DNA from 2 places in the Desulfoconvexum algidum genome. Region 1 is predicted to be linked to the other one. Evidence: riboswitches for the same ligand, from Rfam matches in the RefSeq annotation. Region 1 holds a riboswitch; the other holds the start of a gene.
What was found. A riboswitch is a leader RNA that binds a small molecule or an ion and turns the genes downstream of it on or off. The one in region 1 is predicted to bind cobalamin.

Region 1 (15,016 bases):
GTTTTTGATCCTGTTTTTAACAGGGGTCCCATAAAATAAACAGTCAGAAGAATTAGAAATCCATTGATGTATGTATCCAAAGAAATTGAATTGTTCCAAGGACCGGAGTGACCTGCTCAAAAGATGGGAAATATTCAGGTCACAGTCATGTGGGTGACCATTCGGTCCCTGGACAAAACCTGTGTGGTGGTTATCGGGCATTAATGCCGCCCTTATCTCCGACCGCCCGCAGGTTACAATTTATTGTAACGAAATCCTAGCAAAAAATCCAATTTCCTGCAAGACTTTTATTGATTAAATTTAGGGCGAAATGAAATTTTTCAGGTTCCTGGACTGATCGAATCATGGGGTTGGTTATATTGATGGCATTGCGGGTATAAATGGAGATTCAGGAGACCAGGTTCTGGCAATGATTGATATTGGGTAGAGTTTTCAAGCCAGGGCTTCAGGCAGACCGCCTGTTTGAGCGTTTCCATTGTCCTGTGGGTAGTCTTTGTGCCCCATGGGAAAAGGTGATTGGAAAGGCCCCACCTAAACAAGGCAGGGCCAAACCCAATCCAACCAGACAAATGCATACAGTAAATGGAAATTTGTCTGATGTCACTTCTTAATTCCTTTAAAAGGTATATCTCAATCCGGCATAAAAGGTACGGCCCGGCATGGTGTACCCTTGAACGGCAGCATAGGACTCATCAAAAAGGTTCGTTATTTCAGCCTTTAAGGAAACAGCGCCATATTTTTCAAAGGAGAAAAGCCGTTTGGAAATCATCAGGTCGGCAACGGTGTATTTGTCGAGGGTGGTGGCGCCGGTGCCTTCATAGTCGGAGATATCCTGTTCGCCGATGTAGGAAAAATTCAGGCGGGAGGAAAACCCCTGTTCGCCGTTGGCAAACCGTAGACCATAGGAGGCAGTCCATTCCGGTGTATACTGAAGATTTTTACCTGTCTCTTCATTTTCGTATTCGGTTAAAGTGGTAAAAGAACCGTAGGGAACCAGTTCATAGGACCAGCCGAAAAGGCTCCCTATATCCCACTGCAGGGTTGCTTCTATGCCTGAGATGGTGGCGCCTTGGATATTTTCATAGCCCGTAATATTGGTCACCGCATCATAAGCATAGCCAATTTTGTCATCAAAGTCCGTATGGAAATAGGTGATGCCACTTGTCAGGCTGCCTTTGTTGTAATCCAGACCGATTTCATAGGTTTTGCTTTTTTCAGGGTTCAGGTCAGAGTTTCCAGCCCAGATACCCCAGGAACCGTAGTCATTGTACATAAAAAGTTCATCTGCAGTAGGCATCCTGAAGGCTTCGGCATAATTGGCCCGGACGCTTAAGTCCGATGTGAATTTATAGGCTGCGCCCACACTTGAGGACCAATTGGTATCATCTTTGCTCTGGCCGGTATCACCTTCTACCTCATACTTGTCATAGCGTCCCCCGGCTGAAAGAATCAGTTTGTCATCCATCAGACTGGTTTTCGCCAGGAGAAATGCCGCCGGGTTTTCATAGGTGTTTTCCTTTCCGGCAGCAGTATAGGTATTGCTAATGGCATAATCGGTCCAGTCAACTCCGGCTGTTACATGGGCGAAATCCCACTTGGCCGTCAGTTGGGCCTGGGCCCCCTGGTGGTCTGTATCCCGATAATAGTCACGTGCGTTGCTGGTTGACGGATCAAAGGTCTCGTACTCGTCTTTTCCCTTAAAATAGCGCAGGTTCCATAGTAAAAATCCGTCTGCAGTTTGCCCGTCATAAACAAGATCAAAACTTTTTAAGGAATTGTCTATATAATCGTCCAGATCATTGCTGCTCAAATAGTTCGGTTTTCCAATTTTTTTTCCTTCATATCCGGTGTAAGAAAAACTGACTCTGTTATCAGGCACAAACGTCCAGCCTGCATTGAAGCTGACCCGTTCCTTGGAATCATACCCGGTATTGTAATACCGGGTACCGTCAGCCGTGTCATAGTCATCCTGGGATGATTTCGAAAGGGTTGCTGAAATGTCAAAGGCCTTGAACTGACCGGAAAATCCGGCAGAGGCATCCTTGTAGTTCCAGCTTCCCAAGTTGCCTTCAACAAAGAAGGAAGGCTTGCGTTTCCCTTGTTTGGTAATGACATTGACAACCCCGCCCATGGCGGAAGCACCGTATTGAACCGACCCGGGACCTCGGATAACCTCAATACGCTCTACATTATCCATGGTAATTTTTGCCATGTTTCCGGTACCGGCACGTCGTCCATTGATTAGGATCAACACATGGCTGGCCAGGTCATTGCCATGGGTATCTGTTCGAAATCCACGGATCTCTACGGAACTGGTTGAATTGGGGTATTCCCGGATCATAAATCCTTCTTTGGCCAATAAATCACTCAAGTTCTGAACAGAGGCCTGCTGGATATCCTCTTGTGTGTAAATCGTAATATTGGTGGTCAGGTTTTCTTTTTTTTCCTTGATTCTTCCCGAGGTTACCACCATGGTTTCCATAACCTGGGGGGTTGTTTCAGAAGGAATCGCTTCTTCTCCCCAGGCAGGCAGGGAAAACGTCAACACGCATAAGAGCAAGGCAAGGCACCGGACAATCAAATGTTTCATTATTTAAAAATCTCCATTAAAATGTAGTGATCGGTCCGGAAAACAACAATCCCCGGACCGAAATTAACTTTCAATCCAGGGATTCCCTTTTTATCCTTAGAATATAAACAGGAAGCACCTTCGTCCCCAAGGCGTTTTCCTTTGACTACCGTTCAGGCAGGTCTTCTGACTTTTGGATCATTCTACCGGCTGCACCTTCCCAACCATAAGGTCAGTGGCATACTGCAGCTTTCGTCCCCAATTACAGCGGCGGGCCCGTCCACGACTTTAACGCGGTTCCCTATCAAGCTCTTACAATGAGCACCTGAATATGAAATATTATTACTGATTATAAAACACAAAGTCAAGTAAAAAAAAGAGGCAATTTAAGGTGAATTTTATTTTTTATCTAATCACCATAATATGATCACAAGGCCACTGTGAATGGGGGCGATTCCACCATTTTTATGTCGCAGAGAAGATACTTCTCAAGACTTTTCTTAAGTCCTTTGTTTTTGGCAGGTCCGCTGTATAGAAAAATAGAGAACCTGCATCCAGGGAAGTGGCAAAAAGAGGTGCCGGTACCAGGCAGAAGGCCAGAAAAATATATTAGAGTTAGAATTCTTTTCATGATCTATTTGATAAAATAGCCGGCTACCCGCCATGTGCCCTCGGATTCTTTCATGAGGGTGATGGATTCAACGGCATGGGCTTTATTGGCAAAACGGGTGACATATCGCAAAACCAGATAGCTCCCGTCGGGCATGCCTGGCAGGGTGGTGGTGAGCTGGTCATGGAAAAGGTCCCTTGATACAACATCTCCTAAGGGGTCCCTTACGGATTTTAGGGTGATTGCCCAAAAGAGCAGATTATAAAAATTGAGTCAAAGTCAAATGATTTTTTTTAGGGAACTGCCTTTTCAGCCCATTGCCAGGACGGCTGGGGTGATTATAATTAAAAAATTATTAATTTAAAAGCAAGTGGGGAACAGATGGATAAAAAGAAAGAAAATGGTCCAACGGGTTTGGTTCACAAACAGACCCTTTATATGGCAATCTTGGTCTCCATTACATTTGGATTTATGGTGGGGGCCATGTATACCTCATTTAAACTGGCTGGGGATACGCCAATGGCACCAATAGCACAGCAACCGTCAGATCCCCATGATCATCCGGAAGGACAGGAGATGTCGGCTGAGACGGGTTCCAGAATTTTAAAACTGGAACAATTCCTAAAGGAAAACCCGGATAATGTGGATGCCTGGAATCAACTGGGGAATCTGTTTTTTGATGCCAACCGGTTTGGGGATGCCATTGATGCCTATGAACGTTCATTGGCTCTGAAACCGGGTGATCCCGTTGTCTTGACCGATATGGGGGTGATGTACCGGCGGAACAAAAATCCCAAAAAGGCCGTTGAAACATTTGACCTGGCCATTGCTGCAGATCCTGGCTTTGAGACGGCCCGGTTCAACAAGGGAGTGGTGCTCATGCATGATATGGAGGATACGGCCGGCGGTATTCTTGCATGGGAAGCGTTGTTAACGGTGAATCCCATGGCAAAAGCACCCAATGGGAAATTGCTTTCCTCCCTGGTTGAAAGAATGAAACAGCAGAAGTGATATCGGATTTTTTCAAGGTGATTGACCATGGAATGGTCACGCCACCTACCGTTTCAATCTGGAAGCCAGGACAGCAGCGCCGATGGCCCCGTTTTCCTGGGGAAAATCGCCCACCAATATTTCAATGCCCAGGCGGCTTTCCAGGGCTTTGACCATCCCTTTGTTTTTGGCGACCCCGCCGGTCATGATCACGGGGCTCTGTAACTTGACCTTGGTGGCAAGACTGCCCACCCGTGCGGCCGCAGATTCATGGATGCCGGCAATGATATCTTCTCTTTTCTGCTGCCCGGCGATCATGGAAATCACTTCTGATTCTGCAAAAACAGTGCAGATGCTGGAAATTTTGGAGGGGGCATTGGAGCTCTGGCTCATGTTGCCAAGCTCATTGAGTTCGACCTCCAGAGCCTTGGCCATGACCTCCAGGAAACGGCCTGTCCCTGCCGCGCATTTGTCGTTCATGGCAAAATTTTCCACCTGGCCGCTGGTATCCAGGGCAATGGCTTTGCTGTCCTGTCCTCCTACATCAATAATGCCCCGGATCTTTGGGTTTAAAAAATGGGCACCCACCCCGTGGCAGATGATTTCGGTCATGGCTTTGTCTGCAAAGGCCACAGAGTTTCTGCCATATCCCGTGGCCACGATGGCCGTGACATCCTTGGGGTTGATTTTGGTTTGGGCCAACAGGTCGGAAAAGACCTTCTCCCCCGCAGTCACGGGGTTGTATCCCGTGGGGATTACAAGAGTTCCTATCAGTTTGCCATTTTTGATAAGGGCGGCTTTTGCCGTTATGGAGCCGATGTCTATGCCTGCAAAAATCATATGTTTAACCATTCCTTTATTCCTTTTGTTTGATAATTTCCATGAAGGCATCAATCCTTGTGTCTGTCTGGGAAAGGGAAAAGTTTCGCGGATCCACCATGTCTGCCTCGAACATGAGCACGGGAATACCGGTTTTTTTTCGGACAATTTCCATGATGTCCAGCTGGCCAAAGGAGTAGGGTTTGCAGGATCTGTTGGAGTGCATGACAAACCCATCCACATCATAGAGGCGGATCATGTCAATGACCTGATCTGCCATTTCGTCCACACCAATGTTTAGATAAATCCGGGTATAGGCTTGGGCCATGGAATCTAAAAATTTATTTTCATCAATATATTGAATGGCCGAGCACCAGGCAGAGGTATAGGTGTCTGCCACAAGGCAGGCATTGTGATCTGAAAATTTTTGGGACAACCATTTTAGCTGGTACCACACCGGCAAATTGTCCCAGAGCAGTCGGTAGCGTTCATGGGGAATGATGCTGATGCCCTTTCGTACCCGTTCTTCCATTTCCTGGGCCAATTCTTCGTAAAAATCCACGGCGATCTTTGTTCCTCTGAGGGTTACGATGAGGGCCAAAAAGAAAAAGGCATCAAAGGCGCTCATGGGAGAGGGCTTGTGGGTGGTGGTCTTGAGAACTTTCTGCCAGAGCTTCTGGCCCTGGAGGGCAAGATGTCCCACCTGCGTCATTTTATCGTGGTCAAATTTTTTCCCGGTCACGGTTTCAAGAAAAACAATGTATTCGTCTATCTGACGCCGGACATAGGCGGCAATTTGCCGGGAATATCCATTGTGGCAGACCGGGGTGTCCAGGATGAACAAGGGAACATTAAAGTGTCGGGCCTGGACTTCATACCATTTGAGTACCGTGCCGCAGATGTTGTTGCAGCAGACCAGCATGTCCGGCCTGGGGAGCCCGCCAATGGGTCCACCATTGACCTGGGCACAGGAAATGTCTGCCCTTGCATAGGAACAAAGATCTGAGCTGTATCCCATTTCTTCTGCCTTTACGCACAGGTCTTCCCCCATTTTGGAGGCCCCGATCATGGCGGCATGGTTTTCAGGATAGATGGGGATAATATCCATGGCGATCAGGGGTTCCACAGGCCCCCCTGAAGTGATCCATGCGATTTTTTTGTTGTTTTCCCGGGCTGTCATGGCTTCCAGGTAATAGGTGGTCATGATTTCCCGCATTTTTTTGGCGGATTTTATTTTTCGTTGTTCCTTGTCGTTGTCCTTTTCCTTGGCCGTGTCTTTGTTTTGGTTTGTATCCGTCATGGAATGTTTCCTTAAAATTTATAAAAAACAGGATTAAATCATGTGCATAAAGGTTTCAAGACGGGTGGAAAGCTGTCCTTGTCCCTGCTGCTGGTCATCTAATTCCAGGTGGAGACTCTTAATGGCAGCCTTGTCTAAAAATTCTTTCATATAGGGATAGTCAAAGGCATGGGGATCGCAAAATTTTAAGAGAGCAAAGATCACCCCGTCTGCCCTGTGGGTTTTGGCAAGGGCCAAAAGGGCTTCCCCCCGGACCGTGTTGCCCGAGTGTTTGGCCGGACAGATGGCCCTGTCCGAATACCGGGCGGTTAAGGCTTCCAAGGGGTCAATATCCACAGGAATAAGCCCTTCAAACCAACGGTTGCCCGTGCACAGATCATCTGCCACCACAGTGCCGCCACAGGCTTCGATGAGACTGTAAATATCGACCATGTCACAGATGGAGCCGGAAAGAATGATCCGTTTGGCCGAAGAAGGAGGGGGGTCTTTTTTTTCAAGGAGGAGGACAATGGTCTCAAGCCTTTGGGCAAGTTCCTCTCTGTCCATGATCATTGCGCCCTTGACAATGGCAAACAGATCAATTCCTTTGATAATGCCCGGGGACTGGCTTTTGAGTTCGTAGATCCGGGCCAGATTTTTGCGGATGCGGTTGAAAAGGCAAATGGAGGCCTCAAGATCTGCCGGGGTAATGGGATGGTCAATGGCCTTTTCAAGGTCGGTTTTGAACTTTTTGAGCACCTCTGTCATATAGTTTCTTGCACTTTCGGTGTTGAGCTTGGCCGGCATGACCACATCGGCAAAAAAACCATAGTTTGTGTTGAGCCGCCAGATATCACTTAAGCGCTGGATGGAATCACAGGTGTGGGGGAAAACCGTACCGTCTAAATAATCCAGGCGGCCGGCCAGGCTGTCTTCGAGCACCCCCCGGACCAGGGAGCAACAATAGGCCTGGAGATGGTTTTCCGCCAGGCTGATCTCTGATTTTGAGGAAAACAGCCGCATGGGGTGAAAACCGGCGGCATGGATGAGTTCTTCCGGGGCATAGGAACACATATACCCGATGATCTTGCCGGATTTTTCCCGGATGCCGGCAGCAAGGGCGGCTGGATCCTTTATGGCAATGTGGAAGGGATCGATTTCTTTCATCTTCAATGGTCTCCTGTGTATTCGCCTCGTTGGCGTAAAGTCTGTATTTCCTGGTCTTCCAGTGTTTTAAAGGCCACTTTGCCCACCAGGGTGGTGGGAAGGGTCAGTCTAAATTCAATGGTTCGCGGACAGCTCCATTTGATTAAATTTTTTTGACAGTGGGTGATAAGCTCCTTTTCCATGGCCGCATCGGGGAAAGCGCCCTCTTTAAGAACCACAAAGGCCTTGACCCGTTGAACCTGTTCCTTGTCCGGCACTCCAATGACACAAGTTTCTGCCACATGGGGGTGCAAGTAGAGGACATCTTCCACCTGGGCCGGGTAAACATTCATGCCCGAAGATTTGATCATCCGCTTCTGGCGCAGTTTAAAATAAAAAAATCCGTCCGCATCCTGGCTTGCGATGTCACCGGTGTGGAGCCAGGTTTTACCGTCCCCATGGATTTTCAGGGTCTTGTCGGTTTCTTCTTTCTGGTTTAAGTAGCCTTTCATCACAGCAGGGCCGCTGATGCAGATTTCGCCATCTTCCCCCAGGGGAGCCTCTTTAGTGGTGTTTTGTATGACAATTTTAGCGTCCATATCTGAAAAGGGAACCCCGATGCTGTTTTCGCGGTAGGTGTCCATGGGCATGGCCATGATGGCGGTGACAGCTTCGGTGAGGCCGTATCCTTCCAATAATTTGACATTGCCGCCCCGGGACCTGACAATGGTTTCAAATTCTTCTTTTACAACCCCGGGCAGGGTGTCGGCACCGCAGAAGGCCGCCTTGAGGCAGTCAAGGTCTGCAGTTCGGAAATCCTTGTTCTTGTTCAAAGCGGCATAGAGGGTGGGGACACCGATGATAAAGCTGGGTTTTTTGGTTCGTATGAGTTTGGCCACAATTTGGGGGGTGAACTGGGGAACCAATATGCTTTTGGCCCCTCCCATAAAGGCCGCATTGACACAAACCCCCAAGCCGAACCCATGGAAAATGGGCAGAATGGCCAAAATGGAATCGGTTTCATCCAGATTGCCCCAGGCCGCCACCATCATGCCCTGGGAAATAAAATTCATATTGGAGAGCAAGATTCCCTTGGGTTTTCCCGTGGTGCCGCCGCTGTATAAAATTACGGCGGTGTCGTGGGCTTCCATTTGCGTTTTGTTTTGTTTTGGAAAAGAACCGTTCATCAGGTCTTGCCACCATGAGATGTTTGAGTCCCGGGGGACCTTGGGGATTTTCCTCCCCTTGGTCAGCCAGAAACCCAATTGCTTGACAGGGGACAGGTAATCTCCTATCCGGGTCAGAATCAGTCGTTTGCACCGGGTTTTTTCCATGGCAGCCTTGAATTTGCCATAAAAGGCATCCAGGGTCAGGGCCATGGAAGAGTTGGAAATATTTAAATAAAATTCAATCTCATTTTCCGTGGACAGGGGATGGATCATGCTGGCCACTGCTCCCAGCTTGTTGGCGGCATAAAAGCAGATAATTCCCTGGGGAGAGGTAGGCATGGAGATGGTAATGATGTCTCCCTTTTTCAGTCCCAGGCCGGCAAGACCATCGGCGCAAAGGCAAATGGCTTCTGCAAATTTATTGTAGGTACACAGGGTGCCCATGAAATCCCAGGCAATTTTATCCGGAACCCGTTTGGCCGATTTCATCACAGCTTCGTACATGGTCACACTAGGGTAGTCTATGGAGTGGGGAACTTTTGCGTAATGGTCAAACCAGGGCCTTTTTACCTGCATTTCTTCTCCTTTTTCTGTGCCGTGTCAATGGGGATAAAAATCACAGAACGATTTTTTGTCTATTGGTTTTTATATCGAACACCGGTCGACATGTCAACCATTGCTTGATGATTTCTTCTGGGTGTGATATGGGAAAAGAGCAGGTCAGAACCCAAACAATACAGGACACCAATGAATACAAACAATACCCTCAGCAAACTAAAGGTAAAGGAAAGAAAACTTCGACAGCAGATTATTATTGATGCAGCCCGGGAAGTCTTTGGCCAGAAAACCTATGACAAGGCCAGTATGGCTGAGATTGCAAAGGTAGCGGGCATTGCAAAATCTTCCATCTACACCTATTTTAAAAGCCAGGAAGAATTGTATGCCAAAATCGCTTATATGGATTCCTGCAATTTCATAGATGATCTTCAATCGCGCATCCATAAGGCTGGTATGGGTCAGGCGGGTCGGAAGAAACCGGATAAGGACCCGATTAGTATGGACCGGGGGGAAATTTTTGTCAAGATTTGTATCACCCATTTTCTGGAATATTATATTACCCATACTGCCCAATGGCGGATGATTACCCATTTTGCCCTCCACGGAAACAAGGACATGGCGGCGGTGGACCAGCTCAATGAAATTGGCCGCAGGCTCATGGATTTGTTTGAATCGGTATTCAAGAAACTTGGGTGTGATCGAGAGGCACGGATTTTCGCCCATACCCTGTTTGCATGTCTTTCCGGTATTCTTATCGCCTTTCGAAATTATCCAGGCCGGACAGAAGTCGAGCGAATTGCGCATATGACACGCATCGGAGATGTGGTGGAAGCCATGGTTCTCTCCCTGGTTCGAAAAGAGAACGCGTGATCCTTATCGAAGATAACCGTTAAAAAAAATCATAGGACCACCTGATTTTGCACCCCCATGATATCCAAACACGTGTGCTTACCCAAAGAGATCTTAAATTTGCAGCTCAAATGGAATCAGGCATTGGCAAGTTTTGGCAGACTGTGATAGTGTAAAAGATCTTCCAGGTCGATTACAGCCGACGCCCCTTCCGGTGTGGGCTCTCATGAACAGGCATCTGCCTTGCCTGGGAGTTGAGTGACAACTTAAAACAGCCATTTACTCTTAACATGATGTTATTAGGAGGTGTTATTATGAAAGACGCCAATTGCCCTAAATGTGGTTCCGGAGAAGTCTATTCAGGTGCTGAACTGATCGTTAAAGACGGTCCTATCGCCAATCTTCTGAAAGGCGGACCTTTTGCCAGCAATTCAATCCCCATAAGCCTTTCAAGCATGGCTCCCATCGACAACTATGTCTGTGTCAACTGTGGCTATGTTGAGCATTATATCTCCGATGGTTCCAAACTAAAAGAGATCGCAAAAAAATGGGATAAAGTCTCTGCAGACAAATCGGCCGTCGCTTCTGACGAATGATTGTTTTGAGACTCGGTTTGAATTTTAAGCTGCTCTGGCGGCTTGTGCACATCCTCCGCGTTGTCGGCTGGTATGGGATCAGGGATATTGCCGGCCGTATTGCCAGGGGTGCGTCCAAGGCGCCTGGCGTTTCGGAAAAAAGCCGGGATGCTGCTGAGACCGATTTCCCGTCCCCCAGGATGGTCCGCTTCTGCATGGAGCGGCTCGGACCAAGCTTTATCAAGCTTGGTCAGCTGTTGAGCACCCGGGATGATATTTTGCCTTCTGAATTTGTAAATGAATTCAAAAAACTCCAGGATCAGGTACGCCCCCTTCCTGTGGCGGCTATTTCCAGCGTGGTGGAGAGGGAATTGGGCAAACCGCTGACAGTTCTGTTTGATCGCTTCAATCCAGAATCCATTGCCGCAGCGTCTGTGGCCCAGGTCCACGAAGCCTGGCTTTTTTCAGGAGAAAGGGTTGCTGTCAAGGTGATCCGGCCCGACATCCTTCCCATTATCCGCAAAGACATCCGGCTGATGTATTATCTTGCCCAAAAGATAGAGAATCGTTCTGAACGAGGCAGGATGCTGGGTGCCGTGAACCTTGTCAAAGAATTTGAAAGGACCGTCTTCAACGAACTGGACATGTTTGTGGAGGCCGGTAATATTGAACGGTTCAGAAATAATTTCAAGCATACACGCGAACTGCATATCTGCAAAGTCTATCGTGAATTCACAAGCCGGTCAGTTCTGGTGATGGAGTATATTGACGGTGTCAAGGTCGATCAGGTAGAGGCCATAAAAGCCGCGGGCATCGATCCCGGGGCGATTGGGCTTATCGGCCTGCGCTCCTTCTCCCGACAGCTCATGGAGTTCGGGTTTTTCCATGCCGATCCCCACCCGGGAAACACCATTGTCATGGCAGACGGCCGGGTCAGCATTATCGACTTCGGGCTGATGAGTTACGTGGATGATGAAATGATGAAGGAACTTGCCAATCTTTGCCTTGGGTTTGCAGATCACGATTATGATCAGGTGATGGACGCCTTGAAAGAGATGGGGCTCCTGGACGAAAAAAAGATCCGGCTCAAGGAATTCAAAGCAGACTTGAAGGAAGTCAGTGAACCCTTTTATGGCCGCTCTCTTCCCACCATCTCTGTCAGAGAGGTCTATGAAAAAGTAATGCAGCTGGTGCTCAAGCACCGGGTCACCATGCCAAGGAATCTGCTGCTGATTTTAAAGACCTTTGTTCAGAACGAAGCCATTGGGAAAAAACTGAGCAGCACGTCAAGTATTCTTCAAGTCGCCAGACCATATGCCGAAAAATTGATACGGCAGCGGCTTGAACCGGACCAACTTTTCAAACGATTCAATGCAGATGCACGTAAAATAGCAGGCCATCTTCACTCCATGCCGGCAAACGTCAGCAAACTATTTGCCAATGCAGCAGACAACCGCTTTTCCATGGAGATCCGGCACACAACCTCCTCCAGGCTTCACCAATCCATGGAAAAGGGAATCAACCGGCTGATTGTGGGGATTATCATTGCTGCCTCCACCATTGCTGCGGCCCTGATTCTTAATTCTTCCCAGAAACTTTTCAACATCGACCTTGGGTTTGCCGGGTTTTCAGAAATATCGCTAACCGGCCTTCTCGGCGTTACAGGATATGTCATAGCAACCTTTCTCGGGCTTTGGCTGATAATTTCAATCTTCCGTTCAGGACGCCTGTAAGACCCAGATACCATCACCTGACACTCCCATAAAAAAAGGGATATCCGCAGGCAAAAACGAACATCCCCTTTTTTGTGAAAGGTCTGTCTATACCAGAATGGCTTGAAAATTAACTTCCGGTTTGACAGGAAAGAAACCAGGGAATATAATTAATTACGTTTTTTTCTTACGCTAAAAAGGGGAGACACAGATTTCATTACCCAATAAAAAAGGCTGGTTGGCCATTTTATTTATTTTTTTCTGCCTGGCCGTACCCTTTGGGCTGACCTATTATGTGTCAACACCAAAGTCCAAGGAAAGGTCTGACTTGTGGAGGACCCAGGGGACTGCTGCAAATGTCAAAGCAGAATCCCAGATATCGGCCGGACAATTACGATTGATAAAAAATGATCGGGTAACGGTTAAAAATACCTGCCTGGTGTTTAAAGGGATTGAAAAGGGCCAGGTGGTTCTGGATCTATATCTGCTTGAACTGGATCCGGGATATGCCTATCCCCAGCGATTTTCAAGAGAACCCAATGGGAATGCCATCCGGCTGGGGAATGTGATCTATGCTGTAAAATCTGTAAACAATTCTATACTAACCTTAAAAATTCTCCAGGCCACGGAGACTTACTGATTTGAAATTTGATTTAAGATCTGTTAGCTCCCATGGTTGATGTTGTTATCATAGGGGCAGGTCCTGCCGGAACAGCTGCTGCCTTTGATTTGCTGTCCAGGGGTTTTTCCGTGCAGTTGCTGGACAAATATGCTTTTCCTAAAAAAAAAGCCTGTGCCGGTGGGATTACTCCCAAGGCCCTGGCATTATTCCGGTATGATATTTCTTCTCTCATCCGGCAGGAGTGCCGCAGTATAAAAATTTGTCCCCAACCTGGGAGAGCCTTTGTAATTCAGAATAAAAACCCCCTGTGCCATATGGTCCAGCGATGGGAGCTGGATCTTTTTTCTTTGAACATGGTTCAAAGAAAAGGAGCTCAATTCCAGGTGGTTAAAAAAATTGTTTCCATTGAAGAAAAAAAGCTTCATATAGAGATCAGAACCAGCGATCAATTGATAAAATCTTGTTACCTTATCGGTGCGGACGGGGCCAATTCCATTGTGAGGCGGTTGACCCATCCTTTTTGTCGGGTGAACCGTTCTCTTGCCCTTGAGGCGGATATCCGGGTGGATCATTCTGAACGTCATTCAATGGAGTTTGATTTTTCCATGCCGGGACGAGGTTATTTTTGGATTTTTCCCAAGGGAAATCATCTGAATATCGGTATTTATTCCACCACAGGTCATCCGGCTTTAAAACAAAGGCAATTGGTTGAGTATGCCCAGAAACGGTTTGGTACGGACCGGCTCCAGGCCGTGAAGGGATATCCCATTGGTGTGGGGGGATATGCCCATTGTCCCGGGTCAGGAAGGGTTCTTTTATCCGGGGACGCTGCCGGATTTGGAGAGAACCTTCTCGGGGAAGGAATCTATTTTGCCCTCAAAAGCGGACAGGCTGCTGCCCGGGCCATTGTCTCTGCTTGTACCCCTGGTGCGTTCCCTGACAATAGCGGGTTCCCTGATAATGTTGCATCCTCTGTTATTGATTCATCTCCTTATGCTGCTCCTTTTCCGGGCGCGGCCTATGACCGAGAGATTAAAAAAATAAGAACCGATCTCAGACTATACCACTTAAGCGCCAAGTGTCTCTATTCCTTCCCTTCTTTTTCATTAAAATTATTGTCCCTTCCTTTTTTTCATAAAAAATTTGCCCAAGGGTATGCCGATGGCAAAACCCTTGGGCAGATGCTCCTGTGTCGATAGTTCCCCTGATGTATTAAAATTTTAGTCTTCCTGTTGTTTTGCAGGAAAAAACAATTTTGTATTAAAAAGAGGTTAATTTTATGTCATATGCTATGAAATTACACTATTGAAACTAATTTAATTCCAATAATGTAATTTCATGCTCGGTTTCAAAAAAGAGTTTTAGAAATAAAACATTATAAAATCAAATAGTTATGATAAATTTTGCTTAAAAAATGCCTTTGGCACCCCTTTTGCTCTATGAAGAATTAAGAAATTAAGTTGTTTTTATTTAAATCTGAAAAAGGGAGAAAACATGAAAAAAATCTTGGCAATCATAAAACCATTTAAGGTGGATGAGGTAAAAGATGCCTTAACCAAAATAAATATTAACGGGATGACCATCACCGAGGTCAAGGGGTTTGGCCGGCAGAAGGGTCACAAGGAAATATACAGAGGCGCGGAATACCAGACAGATTTTATTCCCAAGGTGGAGCTGTCCATTGTTGTGGATGATGAAAGGGTGGATGCCGTGGTGGAGACCATTATTAACAGTGCTAAAACTGGAAAGATTGGTGATGGTAAAATTTTTATCCAGCCCATTGAAGATGTGATCCGCATCAGGACCAGTGAAACCGGCGTGGAAGCCCTATAACTAACCCTAAAAAAGGAGATATTCCAAATGAAATATATCGTAACCCTATTCACACTGCTTGTCTGTTTTTTGTCAACAGCCTTTGCCGGGGACGATACCCCCACAGTCCTTAGCAATAGCGAAGCCATTGGTCTGGTTCAGACCCATGCCGATTATGTCTGGACACTTGTTTGCGCAGTCCTGGTTTTTTTCATGCAGGCAGGATTTGCCATGGTGGAAGCCGGGTTTACCCGGGCGAAAAATGCCATTAATATCATGATGAAAAACCTCATGGATTTTTCAATG
Region 2 (15,016 bases), 2.4 Mb from region 1:
GGTTGATGTTGCATCGGTTGATGTTGCATAAATTGAGCGTGCATCGGGTTCCGGTTTTTCCAGAATCAAAACCGTGACCCCTTCTAACCGCAGGGTATCCACCATGGCCTGGAACTCTGCATTGGCTCGTGTATTGATCTCTCGTTCAGACAGGTCCAGACGCTTCTGGAACTGATTGTCCAGACCGGTCTCCTCATTAAATCCAAAATCATAGGGTCTGACCATCAAAATCGTGTTTGTTGTTCTGGAAACATCTAACATAACCCGCCTCACTTTTTTTTACACCACCAAAGCCATAAAAATCTTGTACCTGAACTGACCTGTTACCATCTTTTAGTCTTTCTCGTCAAGACGTTACAGCTGCCGGAAAACAGAATCATTTCCTGCTAACACACGCTCCTAATAAAGCCCGATCACCTTCCACCATATACCACCGATGCCCATCCAGATAATGAGAAATACAAAGATTAAAAAGATACCAGGCCTGGGGGGTGACCTCCGAGGGTATAGATGAGAACCAGATTAAAGCCATCTGTTGCACTGAACTTTTATTTTATAATACTTGCAGGAAAAAACCATCTATTTTATTATAGCGAATTCTAAACTTCTGATACCATATCATTACAAAAAACAGCAAGGAGGTCTCCTTTGAAAAATGGAAAAATGACCCTTCGTAAAATTGAACTTTTATTGTTGCTGATTTTGACGGCAGGTCTCTTGTTCGCCTGTCCTGCATTTGGGGCTAAAGATCTTAAGAAGGTGATCGCCTCATTGAACAAACCATGGACTGGTGATTTTGATCAAATGGTTCAAAAACGATCAATTCGGGTTTTGATACCCTATAGCAAAACCTTTTATTTCCTTGATAAGGGAACCCAGCGCGGCGCAACCTACGAAATGGTCCGGCAGTTTGAAAAAAGCATCAATACGGAACTGAAAACCCGCCATCTCAAACTCCATGTTCTCTTTATTCCCACCCCCAGGGAAAAATTGATTTCAAATCTGGCAAACGGACTGGGTGACATTGCAGCGGGCAATTTAACCGCCACGGACAAGCGGATGAAACAGGTTGATTTTTGTGATCCTTTTTCAACTGAAGTTAATGAAATTTTAGTAACCGGACCCAAAGCCGGTGAAATTAAAGAAATTTCAGATTTGAGCGGCAAAAAAGTTCATGTGCGAAAATCAAGCAGTTATTATGAAAGCCTTGAAAAGGCAAACAAAAGATTGACGGCTGCCGGCAAAGCCGGAATAAAGATTGTTCTTGCCGATGAAAACCTTGAGGATGAAGATCTTCTGGAAATGCTGAATGCAGGTCTGATTCCCATGATGATCATTGACAGTCACAAAGGGAAATTCTGGGCAAAAATCTTTAAGAATATCACCCTCCACCCGGACATCAGATTCAGGGAAAACTCTAAAATTGCCTGGGCCGTTCAAAAAAAGACCCCCGAGCTTAAAATAAAAATCAATGCCTTTGTTAAAAAAAACAAAAAAGGCACCTTAATGGGAAATATGGTTTTCCAACGATATCTCAAGGATACTACCTATGTAAAAAGTAATCTTGAAGACAAGGCCCGGAAACGATTTGAAAATACCATTTCTTTTTTTCAAAAATATGCCGGCATGTATAAATTTGACTGGCTGATGCTTGCGGCTCTTGCCTTTCAGGAGTCCGGTATTGACCAAAGCAAGCGCAGTAACACCGGTGCCATCGGTGTGATGCAGATTCTGCCGACAACGGCAATGGATAAAAATATTAACATCCCTGATATTGAAAAAATAGAACCCAATATCCATGCAGGGACCAAGTATCTTCGGTTTATTATGAACCGATACTTTAATGACCCGGATATTGGCAAACTGGACCGGGTACTGTTGACATTTGCAGCCTATAATGCCGGCCCTGCCAGGGTTTCAAAATTGCAAAGAGAGGCCAAATCAATGAACTTGGATCCCAACATCTGGTTTAGAAATGTCGAGGTTGTTGCCGCCAAAAGAATTGGCAGGGAAACCGTTACCTATGTGAGTAATATATTTAAATACTATATTGCCTACGCCGCCATTATGCCCCAGGCCAATGCAACAAAAGAATCAAAAACAACAGGGCAATAAAGATATAAAGTCTTTATTGAAACCTTATAAATACTGTGGTATAGACTCTCCCACGTTGGATCCGAGAACAAGATTCAATGACAAATACAATTAAGAGAAACTTTTCTTTGGGAAACCCGGTTAAATTCCGGGGCGGACCCGCCGCTGTAAGTGGGAACGAAAGCCGTACACTGTCACTGTGCTGGATACACCAAATACGAGACAGCATGGGAAGACACGGTGATTAGGATGATCCACCAGCCAGAATATCCATGGAAAAGAGATGAAACAACTTTCCGGAGAGACGGTAAATCCCCGGGCTGAACACTTTTAGCTTAGTGTCGGCTGGGGATTTTTTTTGCCGACGGGGAGTTTTTTTATGGGCGCATACCCGCTTTTTCTTCTGGTACTTTTTATCTATATTTTCGGTTTGATCCTGATCGGACTCTATTTCAACAAACAGCAGACATCCCCCACAGACTTCTGGCTGGCCGGCAAATCAGCCGGATTCCTGTCCATCGGGTTTTCCGCTGCCGCATCCTGGCTGACAGCAGGTGCCCTTCTGGCGGTAATAGGGTTTTTCATTCTCTTGGGCATGGGGTCCATCTGGGGATTTGTTGCCCCCAATATCCTGGCCCTTTTCATCATTGCTTTTTTTGTGAAAAAGATCAAAAATCTGCCCGCCATTACCCAGCCGGAACTGCTTGAAATGCGGTATGGGCCTTTTTTAAGACTGCCCGTGGCCATTATCATCACCGTGGTCATGATCCTCTTTGCCGTGGCCGACATTAAAGGATTTGCCATGGTACTTGAAATCTTTTATGGAATTGATCCTCTCTATTCCGCATTGATTGTGGGTCTGGCGGTTTCCATCTATGTCACCCTGGGAGGATTGTCAGCTGTTATTGCCACGGATATGGTCCAGTTTATCTGTCTGTCCGCCTTTATCCTGGTCATGGCCTTTCTGGTCATGGGAAGTGCCGGCAGCGCCACAAACCTGTCACCGGGCCAGCTGATCGCCACCGTGCCCGACGGATGGTGGAACCCTATTTCCATAGGGATGCCCATGGTGCTCATCTTTGTCCTTGCCATTGTTCCCGGCTGGATCACGGAACAGGACCCCTGGCAGCGGGTATGGGCAGCTAAAGATGAACGAAGTGCCCGGAACGGCATGTTTCTGGGAGCCTTTCTGGTGGCAATTGTCTTTGGGGGGTGCGCCCTCATTGCCTTAGGGCTTAATGCCCTGTATCCGGAAATTGCCAAAATGGGATTTCCCATGGGAATGGCCAAGGCAGAGCCCGCTTTGCTGAGCTTTATCATGGGCAGCAAATTTTCCAACCTGGCCCTGGCCCTTTGTGCCGTGGCCCTTGCAACGGCAGCCATGTCCTGCACCGATACCTTTGCCACCTCCGGGGCCTCGTGTATTGCCCGGGATATTTTCCAGCGTCACCTATACCCCGGGGCCACCATGCGACAGATGCGCCTGGTAAACCGGATCAGTGTTCTTGTCATCATCTTTCTGGCCACCACAGGATCATTTTTCATCCACAGCATCATTGATGCCATCCATATTGCCACCTTTATTGCCTCTGCCTCCTATTTTTTCGTCCTCATGGGCGGACTTTACTGGAAACGGGCAACAGGACCGGGAGCTATCGCCTCACTGTGCACGGGGTTTGTCCTTCAGGTGAGCCTTGTCATCATTGATCTGGCAAAAACTGCTCCCATGTCCCCCCCGTTTTTGGAAGGTCTCCATCCTGTCTTCATGGGACATGGCGTGATATTTTCCATGCTGGCCTCAGGCGTTGTTTTTATAGGGGTTTCCCTTGCCACCAAACCATCTGACGAAACCCTTTTGGCACCCTTTTTCAAGGATACGCCAGAAGGCAGTGACCTTACACATGGCAGCCTGGAACAACCCCCAACGATATCAGCCCAGCCCTCATAGAGCCCTAGGCCTGATATTTAATTTTATGGAGCCGCACCCCCATGGCGTTTGGATTTAAAGATGTAACAACAGCCCACACAGGTTTTCAGTTTCTTGAAGACCTGTCCACGGCCTATTGGTATTCCCAGGTGTTGTTTACCGGTCTTGAATTAAACTTATTCCAGTATATGGATCAGGAGTTTTGTTCGGTGGAGACCCTTGCCAGGGAGACGAATAGTCAAGAAGAGGAACTGTTGCGCCTCCTCCGGGCCATGGAAAAGACAGGGCTTGTCACCTGCCGGTCAGAAAACTGGTGCAATACCAAAGCTTCCTCCCTGTTCCTGGTGCCGGGGAAACGAGACTATATGGGGGAGTTCTTCCTTTACCGGCAGTATATGCGTCCCCAATGGGATACGCTTACCCAAAAGATAGCGCCAGAACAAAAAAAAGCAAAACCGCTAACCGCGCTTTCCTATGAAGAGAGGACCCTTGGCTATGTGACTTCCACCGACACCCTGGTTCGGCAAAAAGCCAAGCAAATTGTCCGGCTGCTCCAGCCGGACAACATCAGCGGCCCCATACTGGACATCGGAGGAGGCGCCGGCAGCCTGATCCGGGAACTGAAGATACTGGCACCCGATACCGGGGCAATCCTTTTTGATATTCCAGAGGTTATTGAAGCGGCCCGCACCCTGTACCCGGATACGAAGGACTGGGACGGCATCACCCTTTGCGGCGGGGATTTCAGATTCCATGAATTTGAAGGAACGTTTTCCTTGATCTGCATGAGCAATTTCCTCCATACCTATGGACCGGAGGAAGCCAGGATCTTGCTTTTAAAAGCTGTCTCCCTTCTTCGCCCCAAGGGCGTTATAGTCATCCACGATTATTTTCCCGACCGGAAAGGGGTGGCTCCCGAAAAAGGCTCTTTCTATGACCTTGCCATGATGCTCAACACCTTTAACGGCGTCTGCCATGAATCCTCAACCATACGCCAATGGCTTGGGGAAGCCGGGATAAGCACTTCTGATATCAAGGACCTTGCAACAGACAGCACCCTGATCATGGCAAAAAATATCAATGTCAATCTCACATAAAACAGCACCAGGGACCTATCTCTTATGGGTCCCCCCAGTAATCACACCGTGGCATCGGCATGCGGTACTCAAAAGAAAGGGCCCTTTTATCCCCTTAATTTTTTTTAACAATGAAAAAAGAGCCTCTGGACCATAACCCCCTACCCCGGGTGCCAGCTGATGGCTTTGTATGACCAATGAAGAAAAATCTTTAAACCGCAATTTAGCAAGCAATTTAAACATCTCCTGTTTGCGGGGCTGTTGGGTAACCGTACAGATATCATCGGGTTCACAGCAATTGACGGGACAAATAAAATTTGCATGGCTTACATAGATATCTCCATTTGAGCCGTGCATGGGATTGGGCAGTTGCCCATCTATCTCAGCAGAAATGTTCACACGGGTTAACCCTTCGGGCCCCAATTGTCTGAGGCACCATTCCCAAACCAGATGAACCGGCAGTGCAGGCACTATCCAGTCGGGCAGATTACCGGGTTTTAAATGGGTCTCTAAATAGGCGCCACCATCTGAATGTACGGTGAGACACGCCATCCCCCTGGCCCGATCAAGTTTTTCGCAATCTTGATCCACGAGCACGATTTTCAAATTCTTGTGCCGGCGTGACAAAGAGGTTACCGCACGCATCCCAAATTTCCCCGCACCTATTATCCATATGGTTTCCATGACCGCGAGTATGCGCCTTTTCAACACCGGATGTCAAGTATATGGGTGAAGACAAACGAGCGCTTTTCATCCAATCCTTTTGATTTCGATTCCTTTTTATAAGGGGTGCCATTTTTTTGACCCTACCCCAGGAAAAACACTTGATCATTCCATTGGCTGTCTGATAAAAAGAGCCCTATGAATTCAAATCTAAAAGACAATTTACACAAGTCTCACCTGCCATTCAGGTATAGATAAGCAGGCAGGCAATGAAAGAACTTATAGCAGACATCATGCCCTCCCATGAGCTTGTATTAACCTGGGAAAATTCCGGGGAACGCCTGGGAAAAAAACAGCAGGCATTAAATGCGGAAATCCACACTTCATACAGTGAAAATGATAAAAAATGGCTGCTTCGTCTGGGCTGTTCCGACCATAAAATACCCCTGTCCCCTTCCCTTAACTTCTGGCGGGGTCTGGCACAAGTTTTCCTGGAAAAGCTCAAACGCACTCCTGATATTGAAGATATCCGCCACAACGCCGACATTGATGTTTTACCGGAAGAATTAGACAACTTAATGGATTCAGCCCCGCTTATGATCGGCAGGGAGTATCTGGACAGGACGCTTTTGTCGGATATGTGGAAGGAGCTGAACCAGCTTTTTTCCAGGGAAATTAAAATATTTCCCGGCAGTGTAAAGGAATTTTTCCATGAATTCAGCCCCCACATTCATTTGGCCGGCAGGGTTTATTTTCATCTCGTGGAAAGCAAGGATGAAGACTTCCCGTTTCAGTTCCTTGCAACCTATGCCACCCAATCAAAAAATTCTCAAAAACACCGTCCCCTCCACTATGCCCTGGAAGAGTACCGGGATCACCAGGACCAATTATTGGAATTGCTCACCACGGTCCATGCCGCAGCACAAAAAAGTGGCCTGTTAAAAAAACTGCTGGATACGGGAGAATTGTTCCACCACCTTGCCTGGGACACAAAAGATGCCTATGCTTTTTTACAGCAGATTCCAAGCTTTGAGCACTGCGGTATCATTTGCCGAATTCCGGATTGGTGGAAAAAGAGTAGTTCAAAACCGATCGTTAAAATCAGTCTTGGCAACAGTGAACCCTCCTTTCTAGGGATGAATACCCTGCTTGATTTCCAGGCCGATATCCTGATGGGAGACACGCCCATTACCCTGAAAGAGGCTCAAGAACTCCTTGCCCAGACCAGCGGGCTTGCCAGGATCAAAAACCGCTGGATCGAAGTGGATAAAGTCAGACTTCAAACCTTGCTCAATGCCTACGAAAAGGCTCTATTGAAAAACGATACCGGCCTTACCATCAAAGAAGCCCTTCAATTGCAGCTTCACCCCGACAGACTCTCCTCCGGGGATAAAACAGATCTGGAAATATCAAACGGGGAATGGCTTGAAAGCATTGTCAAACGACTCAACCAGCCTGAACTTGTGATAAGTTCCGACCCTGCAAAAGATTTTGTTGCAATCCTTCGGCACTATCAGCAAAAAGGATTAAACTGGCTTTCATTTCTTGATTCCCTTGGTTTTGGCGCATGTCTTGCCGATGACATGGGGCTTGGCAAGACAATCCAGATCCTTGGGTTTTTAAGCATTTTAAGGATTAAAGAGCCGGAGACAACATCCTTACTCATTATACCGGCATCCCTTATCTCAAACTGGGAAAATGAAATACTCAAATTTTTGCCCAACCTGAAATATTATATCGCCCATCCTGGTTATTTAAAAAAAGAGCATTTAAAAAAAGGCCAGAATAAACAATCGAAACAAACACCGGACCTGGCATCTTTTAATCTTGTTATAACAACCTATGCCATGGCCCAGCGACACAAATGGATGGAAGATATCCAATGGAGATGCCTGATACTGGACGAGGCCCAGGCCATTAAAAATCCAGCCACCCAACAGTCAAAACAGGTCAAAAGACTGAAAGCTGCTACAAAAATTACCATGACAGGCACCCCCATAGAAAACAGCCTGACAGATCTCTGGTCTTTGTTTGATTTTCTTAATCCCGGTCTTTTGGGAACCGCCAAGGAATTTAAAACCTATTCCGCCCAATTAAAAAAAGACCCGGCAAGATACCTGCAGTTAAAAAAGGTGATTTCCCCCTTTATCCTCCGGCGAATGAAAACAGACAAGACCATTGCTCCGGATCTTCCGGAAAAAATCGAGATGAAAACCTTTCCCCAGCTCAGCAAAAAGCAGGTGGTGCTGTATACAGATTTTGTCAAAGAATTGGAAGCAAGGCTCACCCAAGCGGACCAGGGCATTCAGAGAAAAGGGCTGATCCTGTCTTCCCTGATAAAATTCAAACAGATCTGCAACCACCCGGACCAATACCTGGGAACCGGAGATTTTGATCCCCGAGACAGCGGAAAGTTTATCCGCATGGGCGAGCTGTGCGAAACCATTTATGCCAAACGGGAACGGGTGCTGGTCTTTACCCAGTTCAAAGAGATGACAGCCCCCATTGCCAAATTTCTTGAAACGATTTTCCATCACCCGGGATGCATTATCCATGGCAGCCTGGGTGTTAAAAAAAGGAAAGAGGCCATTGAGCAATTCCAGCAACAAGCGTACCTGCCCTTCATGGTGCTCTCGTTAAAAGCTGGCGGTGTGGGGCTAAACCTGACCCGGGCCAACCATGTGATACACTTTGACAGATGGTGGAATCCTGCGGTTGAGGATCAGGCCACGGACAGGGCCTTTCGCATTGGCCAGGACAAAGGGGTCCTGGTGCACAAATTTATAACCAAAGGAACCATTGAAGATAACATCGACCAGATGATTGAAAGTAAAAAAGAACTGTCCCAAAAAGTAATCTCTGATTCCCAGGCAAGTTTGATAACGGGTATGGATAACCAGGCGTTGTTGGATATGTTCAAACTTAAACTATGATACCTGAAAACTTGATACCCGAAAACTTTAATAATGGATGAGGTAATATGAGTCGTTACTCCTACGGTTATCCCAAATATGTCAGTGTTGCTGAAAAACGAGCAAAGGCTGAAAAAAAACTTTTACAATTAAAGAAAAAGAATCCCGCCATCTCCCCGGTTTGTGTAAAGGGAAATAAACTGGCAGAATCCTGGTGGGGTATTTCCTGGAACAAAAACCTTGAAAGCTATGCAGATTATAGCAACAGAATCGGCAGGGGCCGCTCCTATGTCCGCCATGGTGCGGTGCTGGATCTGAAAATCAAATCGGGGAAAATAGTTTCTCTTGTCCAGGGTTCCACTTCAAGGCCCTATACCATTGAAATCAGCATCCAAAAAATCAAGACGGCTGCCTGGGAGAACATCCTCCTAAAATGCCAGGGACAAATCGATTCCCTCCACGCTCTTCTCGACGGAAAACTGCCCAAATCCATGGTGGACATCCTCATCGACAAACGAGACGGCATTTTCCCCTCCCCCGGTGAAATAAAATTTTATTGTTCATGTCCTGACTCGGCCACCATGTGCAAACATATTGCCGCAACCCTCTATGGTGTCGGAACCCGGCTTGACCAGGACCCTTCCCTGTTTTTCACCCTGCGGGGTGTTGACATGAAAAAGCTGGTTTCCCAGGCCATCCAAAAAGAAGCAGACCAGCTCATTAAAAAATCCAAAACAAAAAGATCCAAAAGGATCATCCGGAATGCAGATCTTTCTTCAACATTTGGAATTGATTTTGATACGTCTCCCCTGCCCGCTGCCACCAAGCCCATGGTGACCTCACAAAAAAGATCAACCAGAAAACCAATCAAAAATTCAATTGCAAAACCAATCAAGAAAGCCGGCAAACAAGACCTATCCCCCTACGAAACAGTGGTTCGCATTATTTCAAGAAGAAAAGTCACCCCAATTGATTTCAAAGAAATAAAAAAAAGGACCGGGCTTGAAGATACCTTGATCCGAAATAGTATCGCCCGGGCAAAACAAAAAGGGGCGATTAAAAATAAAGGCCGGGGGTTATATATCAAGCAAACTTAACGCCCCACCAAGACCTCAAATGAAAAATAAAAGAGTGCGTTTAATGTTTCTATATACAGCTATTGTATACCTTCAATACAAAAAAAAGCACTCTTTTTTCAAGTGCTTTTGGTGAATCAGAACTGGGGCTGGCCTAGCACAACCCGGTGGCGATTTTACAAGGCAGAGGCCTATTTACCTTTGAAGCGAGGCTTTCGTTTTTCTTTAAAGGCCTTTGGGCCTTCCTGGGCATCTTGGCTCATGAACACCGGGACGGCCAGTTCAAACTCATTCTTCAGGCCCTGCTCAAGGGTCAGCCCCGTATTGGTCATCACGGCCTTTTTGATGGCGCTCACGGCCAAAGGCGCGTTTTGAATAATGATCCGGGCCATGCGTTCACATTCTTCCATGACCTTTTCCCGGGGGACCAGTCGGTTGATCAACCCCAAGGCCAGGGCATCTTCCGCATCGATAAGTTCACCGGTAAGCATCATTTCCATGGCCCGGGCATAGGGGATCTGCCGGGGCAGCTTTACACTGGACCCACCCATGGGGAAAAGCCCCCACTTCACCTCCTGCAGCCCAAACTTTGCCCCTGCGGCGGCAATGCGAATGTCTGCGGCATAGAGCAACTCCAGCCCCCCGGCAATGGCATGGCCGTTAACACCGGCCACAATGGGCTTATAGATATCCAAATCCCTGAGCCAGGCTTTTTGCACCATCAACGGATCGGCCTGAACCTGTCTTTCCGCTTCTGTCTGTGCTTTTCTGCTCCCTGTAAACAAAGGTATCAATCGTCTCAAATCCGCACCCGCGCAAAAGCTTTCATCCCCGGCCCCCGTGATCACAGCACACCGCAGGTCATCATCGTTCCGGTATTCTTCCCAGGCCTGGATCAGGTCCACGACACTTGCCGCATCCAGGGCATTTCTGGCCTCCGGCCTATTCAAGGTAATATAGGCAACATGATCTTTTTTCTCAAAAATAAGAGACATCAGTCCTCCCTGATTTGCATCAACATACATGGATTCATATGTACTTATAACGAGTCGTATATCTGTTGAATAAGAGGTTCATACTTCTCGTAAATTACATTTCTTTTCAGCTTTAACGAAGCGGTCAGTTCTCCTGTTTCCTGGGAAAATTCATTCTCAATAATTTTATATTTTTTAATGGTTTCATAACGGGCCAGATAAGAATTTCTTTCAGCAACATGTTCGTCAATGATGGACAAAAATTCTTTATTCTTAAGAAGTTCTTGGGGCCTATCAAAACTGATATTCTTATTTTCCGCCAGGATTTTAGCTTGGTTAAGGTTTATATTGACCAGGGCGCTAAGGAATTTTTTCTTTTCTCCAATTACGACAAAACTTAAAAATAACGGATCAGATAAAAACAAACCTTCAATTTTCTGAGGGGCCACATTTTTACCCCCTGATGTTATGATTAGATCTTTTTTTCTATCCGTAATGGTGAGAAAACCATCTTTAATTTCTCCGATATCGCCGCTCTTTAAATATCCATCTTCTGTAAATGCCTCCCTTGTCTTTTCTTCCATCTTCCAGTAACCGGCAAACACATTATCTCCCTTTATGAGAATTTCACCATCCGGGGCAATTTTAATGTCCACATCAGGCAAGGGTTTGCCAACCGTTCCTATCCTGTAATCATATAAGCCGCTTAAGGTTGCCGGGGCACAGCACTCTGTCATTCCGTATCCTTCAATAACCGAGATTCCTGCTGCATTAAAAAATTGAATTATTTTTTTGGATGTGGGTGCTCCGGATGCTGTCATCCAGCGCACTCTGCCACCAAGGGCCTGGGACAATTTTTTAAAAATCAAAAAATAGGCAATTTTATATTTTAATGCCATTAAGAGGGGTATTTTTTTCTTTCTCTCTTTTAATTCACTTCTTTGGAGACCGATTTCATGGCCCCAGTAAAATAGCGTTTGTTTCCATTTAGGCTGTTCATCAACCTGCATGGTTATTTTCTGGTAAACTTTTTCACAGACCCTTGGAACAGCCAATACAACAGTGGGCTTTTTTTCTTTTATATCCACGGCAAATGTTTCAATACTTTGAGCATATGAAGATGTAATTCCGGCATACATGCCATAAAAATGACCGGCGACGCGCTCAAAAACATGGCTTAAGGGAAGAAACGGAACGCTTTGATCATTTTCATAAACAAAGGGGGGGGAAATTTTGTTGAGTGATTTTATAACCGCCATGATATTTTTATGCAGAATCATGGCCCCTTTGGGAACACCTGTGGTCCCGGAAGTATAGACAATCGTCGCAGGGTCTTCGGGTGCAACCTCTTTTGAGAGAGCAAGAAAAAGCGGGGCTGATGCTTCAAACTTTTCCCTGCCCAGTGAGATCAATTCTTCAAATGAGATGATACTTGAATCTGATATCTTGCGATCAGGCATTTCTATTACAACAATCTTTTCAAGGGCCTTAAGTTTATTTTTAAATGTAAGCACCTTGTCCAGTTGTTCATGATTTTCAACGATGAGAACTTTTGATTCAGAGTTTTCTACAATATATTCTATTTCTTCTGCCGTTAATGTCGTATAAATCGGTACCAATACAGCACCGATACCAAGGGTTCCCATATCAGAGTAAAGCCATTCCAGCCTGTTTTCAGAAAGAAGGGAGACGCGATCCCCTTTTTTTACACCGATCCTTGTCAGGGCAAGACCCAGTGCACGGGAGTTATCATAGTATTCATTCCAGGTTGCCTGCTCCCAGCGCCCATTCTTTTTTTTTTCGACGGCGATCCTGTCCTTGGATTTTTCTACCCGGTTTCTGAACACTTCATTAATTGTTTTTTCCATTTTAATAAAAACTCCTTAAGTTATTATTAACGGCAAAGTAAAAAAATTGCTCCAGGTTTGGCAGGTATCAATGGCTGCATCTTGGGCACGGCACTTATTTCTGAGGTCCTTAGGAAATATGTTAGGGCTACATCAATTTAGAAATAATTTCTTTCATAATCTCTGTGGTACCGCCACCAATGGAAAGGATCCGATTATCCCTTGCAAGCCTTTCAACTACAGTTTCCCGCATATATCCATATCCACCAAAAATCTGAACAGCATCATAGGTTACTCGGTCACTGACCGAACAGGCAAAATTTTTGGCCATGGAAATCTCCTTGACCATATTTTCACCGCCATTTATTTTTGCAGCGATTCTGTATGTAAACTCCCGGGCAATTTCCACCTGGGTTGCCATATCCACCAGTTTATGGCGGGTAATCTGGAAACCGTTTAAGACTTTTCCAAAGGCCTTTCTCTCTTTGACATATTTTATGGACTCTTCAAGTGCTATCTGTGCAGTCATATATGCCATCACACAAATTTGAAGGCGTTCGTTCTGAAAGTTTTCCATCATATAGTAAAAGCCCATGTTTTCTTCACCAATAAGGTTGGAAACCGGTACCCTGCAATCGTCAAAATAAATCTGAGCTGTATCCGACGCCCACCAGCCTGTTTTTTTTAATTTTTGTGAAACCGAATACCCGGGCGTATCTGATTCAATAATCAGCATGCTGATTCCCTGGGCGTTATCTTCACCGGTTTTTACGGCTGTTGTTAATTGATCCCCACGAACACCGCTTGTGATAAATGTTTTGCTGCCGTTAACAATATAGTGATCACCTTTTCGGACTGCCGTGGTTTTAATATTGGCCACATCAGATCCCCCGCCCGGCTCGGTAATGCCAAGAGCCGCAATTTTTTCTCCGGCGATGACCGGTTTGACAAATTTTTCTATCTGTTCTTTTGTTCCTTTTCTGACGATGAGGGGGATTGCAATATCAAGGGAGCCAATTCCGGAAACAAATCCGCCGGATGTGGAGCGCATCAACTCCTCACCGGCAACAATTTTCATAAAGACATCCCCAGGCGTTCCGCCGCATTCATCCGGGTATCCGATACCTAGAAGACCCAAATCACCCGCTTTTTTATACATCTCTTTGGGGAATTCCCCATTTTCTTCCCACTCATTTATATTGGGCAGCACCTCTTTTTTTATAAATTCTCTTATGGATTTACGAACAAGATCATGTTCCTTTGAAAAATATTTCTGATACGCTCCGCTGTAGTTCATGTCAAAACCCATTTCCAACTCCTTTCCCGTCATAAAAGAATACGTGAAATCTGTTTAAATTTGTTTGAATTTACCAGCATCAGGGCCTCGTTCAGCCGGACCTGCAAATACCTGGGCCAGGGTCATCCATTCACGGGCAATGGGGCCGCTGGCCATAAGGCGGGTATCATCAATGTGCCGTCTTTGGGCGACAACCAGGCAAAAATCTTCAGCACTGCCTGTAATTGAATTTTCAGTCTGTTCCGGGTTCCACCGCCAGGTTTCACCTGAAGGACTTTTAAGTTCCACACAAACTTTTTTAACTGGTTTTTCAAGGCCCCTGTTTTTATATGACCAACCAAAGGTTTTTACACCAAGATGGGCAATATGCTTTAACCGTTCAGTGGGTGTCCTTTTAATTTTCAGTGCATCGACAACATCCTGTCCATGGGCCCAAGTTTCCATCATTCTTGCTATTACAAAGGATTCGGCCGTCATGGGGGGGCCGTACCAGGGAATCTTATCCTGGGGCCCAAGAACTTCAATGGCGTTTATCATTTTTGTTCTTTCATTGATCCAGAAGTTCATTAAAGCTTTTGAGGAGAGTTTCATCAAATCCTTTACGGTATTTTCAAGAAACGCATCAACAGAGGTGACACCCTCAAAAATTTCCAGCATATCCGTTTGAAAACCATCCGGATCAGTGGCGGCCAGTCTTGCTTTATCATCAAAATATGCGATATGACAAATTTCTTGTCTGATGGTCCAGTCATCAAAAGGGGTTATCATATCCCATTTTGACTCCCCTATACCCTTAACAATTTCATCAAGGGCTGCATGCTCCTGGGCAAGTTCCCTGCACAAATCCTTCATCTTTTTCTCCCGGGTGTCATTGATTTATTATCAATTTAATGGTTAAAAAATTAAACCATATTGCTGCATCGAAACCTTTATATTCCTGATGTTTTAGATATAATTTCACACATCACTTCGTTTGCGCCGCCGCCAATGGCAATGAGCTTGGAATCCCTGAAAAACCTTGAGATTCTCATTTCATTCATAAACCCCATACCGCCATGCATTTGAAGACACCCGTCCGCCACTTTGACGATGAGCTGACCTGATAGAAGCTTGCCCATGGAGATTTCCTTTGTTACATCCTGGCCCTTCA

Region 2: it holds a riboswitch for cobalamin, as region 1 does, so the genes downstream of both, ACZ45G_RS08275 (sodium:solute symporter family protein) here and ACZ45G_RS18980 (TonB-dependent receptor plug domain-containing protein) in region 1, are expected to answer to the same signal.

What each region holds. Positions count from the first base shown of each region.
Region 1 covers NZ_AP042394.1:4,173,749-4,188,764, reverse strand. The annotation lists gene ACZ45G_RS18980 (TonB-dependent receptor plug domain-containing protein) at 617-2,590, opposite strand; cobalamin riboswitch at 2,729-2,913, opposite strand; gene ACZ45G_RS18975 (DUF4019 domain-containing protein) at 3,204-3,422, opposite strand; gene ACZ45G_RS18970 (tetratricopeptide repeat protein) at 3,561-4,190, shown strand; gene ACZ45G_RS18965 (acyl-CoA dehydratase activase) at 4,236-5,021, opposite strand; gene ACZ45G_RS18960 (2-hydroxyacyl-CoA dehydratase subunit D) at 5,026-6,288, opposite strand; gene ACZ45G_RS18955 (2-hydroxyacyl-CoA dehydratase subunit D) at 6,322-7,434, opposite strand; gene ACZ45G_RS18950 (AMP-binding protein) at 7,437-9,158, opposite strand; gene ACZ45G_RS18945 (TetR/AcrR family transcriptional regulator) at 9,330-10,010, shown strand; gene ACZ45G_RS18940 (hypothetical protein) at 10,304-10,585, shown strand; gene ACZ45G_RS18935 (ABC1 kinase family protein) at 10,603-12,297, shown strand; gene ACZ45G_RS18930 (hypothetical protein) at 12,515-12,916, shown strand; gene ACZ45G_RS18925 (geranylgeranyl reductase family protein) at 12,949-14,097, shown strand; gene ACZ45G_RS18920 (P-II family nitrogen regulator) at 14,393-14,731, shown strand; gene ACZ45G_RS18915 (ammonium transporter) at 14,759-15,016, shown strand, end outside.
Region 2 covers NZ_AP042394.1:1,792,807-1,807,822, reverse strand. The annotation lists gene ctlX (citrulline utilization hydrolase CtlX) at 1-261, opposite strand, end outside; gene ACZ45G_RS08280 (MltF family protein) at 649-2,115, shown strand; cobalamin riboswitch at 2,225-2,366, shown strand; gene ACZ45G_RS08275 (sodium:solute symporter family protein) at 2,474-4,042, shown strand; gene ACZ45G_RS08270 (methyltransferase) at 4,084-5,118, shown strand; gene ACZ45G_RS08265 (NAD-binding protein) at 5,134-5,781, opposite strand; gene ACZ45G_RS08260 (DEAD/DEAH box helicase) at 6,030-8,693, shown strand; gene ACZ45G_RS08255 (SWIM zinc finger family protein) at 8,741-9,769, shown strand; gene ACZ45G_RS08250 (enoyl-CoA hydratase-related protein) at 9,940-10,743, opposite strand; gene ACZ45G_RS08245 (AMP-dependent synthetase/ligase) at 10,788-12,590, opposite strand; gene ACZ45G_RS08240 (acyl-CoA dehydrogenase family protein) at 12,718-13,878, opposite strand; gene ACZ45G_RS08235 (TIGR03084 family metal-binding protein) at 13,921-14,718, opposite strand; gene ACZ45G_RS08230 (acyl-CoA dehydrogenase family protein) at 14,796-15,016, opposite strand, start outside.